DNA from 2 places in the Pseudomonas vranovensis genome. Region 2 is predicted to be linked to the other one. Evidence: predicted binding sites of a transcription regulator. Region 2 holds the regulator's gene; the other holds the start of a gene.
The links. The regulator sigma-54, encoded in region 2, starts transcription at its own class of promoters, with help from an activator protein. The targets are predictions, from matches to a motif close to ANTGGCATNNANNTTGCTNT.
Positions count from the first base shown of each region.

Region 1: the regulator sigma-54 is predicted to act here: its motif matches at 1,272-1,291, upstream of glnA (glutamate--ammonia ligase).

Region 1 is NZ_CP159259.1:4,515,128-4,518,334, forward strand. Features, by position in the region: gene thiI (tRNA uracil 4-sulfurtransferase ThiI) at 1-1,055, opposite strand, end outside; gene glnA (glutamate--ammonia ligase) at 1,388-2,794, shown strand; gene glnL (nitrogen regulation protein NR(II)) at 3,171-3,207, shown strand, end outside.
Region 2 is NZ_CP159259.1:3,815,048-3,818,254, forward strand. Features, by position in the region: gene lptB (LPS export ABC transporter ATP-binding protein) at 1-659, shown strand, start outside; gene ABVN19_RS17800 (RNA polymerase factor sigma-54) at 839-2,332, shown strand; gene raiA (ribosome-associated translation inhibitor RaiA) at 2,414-2,722, shown strand; gene ptsN (PTS IIA-like nitrogen regulatory protein PtsN) at 2,735-3,199, shown strand; gene rapZ (RNase adapter RapZ) at 3,203-3,207, shown strand, end outside.

The DNA.
Region 1 (3,207 bases), 700 kb from region 2:
TTCACCGAAATCACGCCGCAGTATTCAGGCATGTGTTTGGCGAACTCGGCGGTACCGATCTCGTTGGCCTGGTCGATGATGTCCTGCTTGTGGCTGGCCAGCAGCGGACGCAGTACCAGCTTCTCGGTGGCCGAGTCGATCACCGCCAGGTTCGGCAGGGTCTGGCTGGACACCTGGGAGATCGCCTCGCCGGTTACCAGGGCGTCGATCTCCAGGCGGTCGGCGATATTGGTCGCAGCGCGCAGCATCATGCGCTTCAGGGTCACGCCCATGTAGCTGTTGTCGACCTTGCCGAGAATCTCGCCCACTACTTCTTCAAAGGGCACGCTGACGAACAGCACGCGCTGGCTACTGCCGTATTTCTTCCACAGGAAGTGGGCGACTTCCATCACGCCCAGTTCGTGGGCACGGCCGCCAAGGTTGAAGAAGCAGAAGTGGGTCATCAGGCCGCGACGCATCATCTGGTAGGCCGCCACGGTGGAGTCGAAACCACCGGACATCAGCACCAGGGTCTGCTCCAGCGTGCCCAGCGGGTAGCCGCCGATGCCCTTGTGCTGGTTGTGGATCACATACAGCAGCTTGTCACGTACCTCGATGCGTACCTCGACCTCTGGGGTGCGCAGGTCGATACCGGCGGCGCCGCACTGCTGGCGCAGCTGGCTGCCGACATAACGGTCGACATCCATCGAGGTGAAGTCGTGGTGACCGCCGCGCTTGCAACGCACCGCAAAGCGCTTGCCGGGCAGCAGGTGACCGAAGTGGGTCTTGCACTTGGCGACGATATCGTCGAAGTCGCCCAGCGGGTACTCGTCGACCTGCAGGAAGTGGGCGATGCCCGGCATGCAGGTCAGACGCTCGATCATCTCGCGCAGGACTTTCTCGTCCTCGATGCGGGTGACCACCTCGAGGTTGTCCCAGACACCGTCAACCGCGAGCGCAGGATCGAGGTCCTTGAGCACGGTACGGATGTTGCGGCCCAGTTGACGGATGAAGCGCTTGCGAACCGGGCGGCTCTTGATGGTGATCTCTGGGAAGACTTTTACGATTAGTTTCATTGAAAACAGCGCGCGCAATGCCGACTAAAAAAGTGGGGCGCGGATTATAGCGGAAATTGCTCAAGGTTTAACCAATTAATGTACAGAAGGTTTACGCTGCACCAAATTGGTGCCTACAACCTCATTTACGCCTCCTAAGGGTGCATAAATTGTCTGACATTTCGGCTCATTGCCCCTGAAACGCATAGGAATGGGGCAAAAATTCCAAACCGGGGCACTGGCATGCAATTTGCTCCCTTGTGAGGCAGGTTGCCTTGGCCGACTATTCGCGCCCGGCATCACCCAAATTCAAGGGCTGCACAGGCAAGCTCTACCCCACCCCGGAGGACACTATGTCGAAGTCGGTTCAACTCATCAAAGATCATGACGTTAAATGGATTGATCTGCGCTTCACGGACACCAAAGGCATTCAACATCACGTGACCATGCCGTCGCGTGATGCCCTGGACGAAGACTTCTTCGAAGCCGGCAAGATGTTCGACGGTTCCTCCATTGCCGGCTGGAAAGGCATCGAAGCTTCCGACATGATCCTGATGCCGGACGACTCCTCCGCCGTTCTGGACCCGTTCACCGAAGAGCCGACCCTGATTCTGGTCTGCGACATCATCGAACCTTCGACCATGCAAGGCTACGACCGCGACCCACGCGCCATCGCCCGCCGCGCCGAAGAGTACCTGAAGACCACCGGTATCGGTGACACCGTCTTCGTCGGTCCAGAGCCCGAGTTCTTCATCTTCGACGAAGTGAAGTTCAAGTCCGACATCTCCGGCTCGATGTTCAAGATCTACTCCGAGCAAGGTTCATGGATGTCCGACCAGGACGTCGAAGGCGGCAACAAAGGCCACCGCCCAGGCGTCAAAGGCGGCTACTTCCCAGTACCTCCGTTCGACCACGACCACGAAATCCGTACTGCCATGTGTAATGCCATGGAAGAAATGGGCCTGGTCATCGAAGTACACCACCACGAAGTTGCCACTGCCGGCCAGAACGAAATCGGCGTGCAATTCAACACCCTGGTGAAGAAGGCTGACGAAGTTCAGACCCTCAAGTACTGCGTACACAACGTTGCCGACGCCTACGGCCGCACCGCTACCTTCATGCCTAAGCCACTGTACGGCGACAACGGCTCGGGCATGCACGTACACATGTCCATCTCCAAAGATGGCAAGAACACCTTCTCCGGCGAAGGCTATGCCGGCCTGTCCGACACCGCCCTGTACTTCATCGGCGGCATCATCAAGCACGGTAAGGCCCTGAACGGCTTCACCAACCCGGCTACCAACTCCTACAAGCGTCTGGTACCTGGCTTCGAAGCCCCGGTCATGCTGGCCTACTCGGCGCGCAACCGTTCCGCCTCGATCCGTATTCCTTACGTTTCCAGCCCGAAAGCCCGCCGTATCGAAGCGCGCTTCCCGGACCCGGCGGCCAACCCATACCTGTGCTTCGCTGCACTGATGATGGCCGGCCTGGACGGTATCCAGAACAAGATCCACCCAGGCGATGCCGCCGACAAGAACCTGTACGACCTGCCGCCTGAAGAGGCCAAGGAAATCCCACAGGTGTGTGGCAGCCTGAAAGAAGCCCTGGAAGAGCTGGACAAGGGCCGTGCGTTCCTGACCAAGGGCGGCGTGTTCTCCGACGACTTCATCGATGCCTACATCGCGCTGAAGAGCGAAGAAGAAATCAAGGTCCGCACCTTCGTACACCCACTGGAATACGAGCTGTACTACAGCTGCTGATTTCGTGACGTGACGTAGAGAGGCCTCCCATCGGGAGGCCTTTTTTTTGCCTTCAAAACCGCCTCGCGGCCAGGCTCAACTTGCAATGCGTAGCCGCTGCCGAGAAACGAGGCTGCGATCGACTGCGCAGCAGTCGCCAGGTAGCGGCAGGCTTGCCCCGCGAAAACTACAGTGCTCTATAGTGGTGCATAAGGGGATGCGCCCAATCTGAAAACACCCCAATTTGGTTCAATTTTCTGCCAATACCAGGCAAATCAGTGATTTCCTGCGCAGCCATGGCCCCATTTCAGGGGATTACGCTTCTTTTCGGAGCTTTGGTTTAATTTTTGCATTTTCCTTGTAACCGCAGATCACCAAAAGAGGTCACCGACGCGCCATGACCATCAGCGATGCCCTGCACCGACTGCTACTGG
Region 2 (3,207 bases):
GCCTGTCTATCGACAGCGGCCAGATCGTCGGCCTGCTCGGCCCTAACGGCGCCGGCAAGACCACCTGCTTCTACATGATCGTCGGACTGGTCCAGGCCGACCAGGGACGCGTCCTGATCGACGACCTGGATGTCAGCCACCAGCCGATGCACGGGCGTGCCCGTGCCGGCATCGGCTACCTGCCCCAGGAGGCATCGATCTTTCGCAAGCTGTCGGTGGCCGACAACATCATGGCGATCCTCGAAACCCGCAAGGAGCTCGATGCCGCCGGACGCCGCAAGGAGCTGGAAAGCCTGCTGCAGGAATTCCACATCAGCCATATTCGCGACAACCTCGGCATGAGCCTTTCCGGGGGCGAGCGGCGACGCGTGGAAATCGCCCGGGCACTGGCCACGGCCCCGAAGTTCATCCTGCTCGACGAACCCTTTGCCGGTGTCGACCCGATTTCGGTCGGCGACATCAAGCAGATCATCCACCACCTCAAGGCCAAAGGCATTGGCGTGCTGATCACCGACCATAACGTTCGGGAAACTCTGGATATCTGCGAAACCGCCTACATCGTCAATGATGGCCAACTGATCGCCGAAGGCGATGCGCAGACCATCCTGGCCAACGATCTGGTTAAAGAGGTCTACCTGGGCCACGAGTTCCGCTTGTAAGTTCGAAGCAGCACAGCGTTTGCCATGGGCCGCTGAACCGGCGAAATGCGGCATATTTGTTACCGCACCCTAGGCAAACGCTTCAACTTCAGGCATATAATTTGCTTAAAGTTGGCGCTTCGGTGCCCTTGTAGTGGATGGCGCATGTGCGCCGGCAAATAAGGTGTTAAGCCCCTGCCATGAAACCATCGCTCGTCCTAAGAATGGGCCAGCAACTGACGATGACCCCGCAGTTGCAACAGGCCATCCGTCTGCTCCAGCTATCTACCCTTGATCTCCAGCAGGAGATCCAGGAAGCGCTGGAGTCGAACCCGATGCTCGAACGCCAGGAAGAAGGCGACGATTTCGACAACAGCGACCCGATGGCCGATAACGCCGAAAGCAAGCCTGTCGCCGAAACCCAGGACACCAGCTTCCAGGAAACCACGCAAACAGTGGACAACCTCGAAGAGGGCGAGTGGAGCGAGCGCATCCCCAATGAACTGCCAGTCGACACGGCCTGGGAAGACATCTACCAGACCAGCGCCAGCAGCCTGCCCAGCAATGACGATGACGAGTGGGACTTCACCACCCGTACTTCGGTCGGTGAAAGCCTGCAGAGCCACCTGCTCTGGCAGTTGAACCTGGCGCCGATGTCCGACACCGACCGGTTGATCGCCGTGACGCTGATCGACTGCATCAACAACCAGGGCTACCTGGACGAGACACTCGAAGAAGTCTGCGAATCCTTCGATCCCGAGCTGGATATCGAGCTCGATGAAGTCGAGGCCGTACTGCATCGCATCCAGCAATTCGAGCCCGCCGGCATCGGCGCGCGCAACCTCGGCGAATGCCTGCTGTTGCAACTGCGCCAACTGCCTGCCACGACGCCGTGGATGGCCGAGGCGCAGCGCCTGGTCAGCGACTATATCGACCTGCTCGGCAGCCGCGACTACAGCCAGCTGATGCGCCGCATGAAGCTCAAGGAAGACGAGTTGCGCCAGGTGATCGAACTGGTCCAGAGCCTCAACCCGCGCCCCGGTTCGCAGATCGAGTCCAGCGAGCCCGAGTACGTTGTCCCGGACGTGATCGTACGCAAGGACAACGAACGCTGGCTGGTCGAGCTGAACCAGGAAGCCGTCCCGCGCCTGCGGGTCAACCCGCAGTACGCAGGCTTCGTCCGTCGCGCCGACACCAGTGCCGACAACACCTTCATGCGCAATCAGTTGCAGGAAGCCCGCTGGTTCATCAAGAGCCTGCAGAGCCGCAACGAGACCCTGATGAAGGTCGCCACCCAGATCGTCGAGCATCAACGGGGCTTTCTCGACCACGGCGACGAAGCGATGAAGCCGCTGGTGCTGCACGACATCGCCGAAGCGGTAGGCATGCACGAGTCGACGATTTCCCGGGTAACCACCCAGAAATACATGCATACCCCACGGGGCATTTACGAGCTGAAGTACTTTTTCTCCAGCCACGTGAGTACCTCCGAAGGCGGCGAATGCTCGTCCACAGCCATCCGCGCGATCATCAAAAAACTGGTTGCAGCTGAAAATCAGAAAAAGCCATTGAGTGACAGCAAGATCGCTGGTTTACTGGAGGCACAAGGCATCCAGGTAGCCCGTCGCACCGTCGCCAAGTACCGCGAGTCCCTCGGCATTGCACCGTCGAGCGAGCGCAAGCGATTGATGTAACGGCCCCTGAGGTGTGCCATCGCAGTTCAGTGGCAGGCGCAACACCTGCCTCTTATGCACCGGCAACAAAGGAGAAGCTGTATGCAAGTCAATATCAGTGGACAGCATGTAGAAGTCACTCAGCCCCTGCGTGAGTATGTCGAACAGAAACTGAAGCGACTGGAGGGGCACTTCGACAAGATTACCAATGTGACGGTAATCATGAAGGTCGAGAAGCTGCAGCAGAAAATCGAAGCAACGCTGTTTATTCCCGGCGGCGAAGTTGTTGCAAATGCCGAACACACAGACATGTATGCAGCGATCGATGCCTTGACTGACAAGCTCGACCGCCAACTGAAAAAACACAAGGAAAAACAGCAAAGCCTGCTGCAAGGTGCAGCGGCCCGCTGATCCCCCTCATCCATGATCCGACTTGAAACCATCCTGACCCCCGGCCGTTCCCTTGTGAACGTGCCGGGCGGCAGTAAAAAGCGCGTCCTCCAGGAAATCGCCACCCTGATCGACCGGGAAGTTGCCGACCTGGAGATGCAGGACGTATTTGAAAGCCTGTTTGCCCGGGAGAAACTCGGGTCAACCGGGTTTGGCAATGGCATTGCCATTCCACACTGCCGCCTCAAAGGCTGCTCATCGCCTATCAGCGCCCTGATACACCTGGAAGCACCGATCGACTACGACGCCATTGATGGCGCGCCAGTCGACTTGCTGTTTGTCCTGCTGGTTCCGGAGGCGGCTACCGATGCGCACCTGGAATTGCTGCGCCAGATCGCAAGCATGCTCGACCGCAAGGACGTACGTGACCGGCTACGCGCCGCCAACAGCAGCGAAGCCCTGTACCAGGTCGTACTGGACGCACAGAACGAGCATTGATATATGCG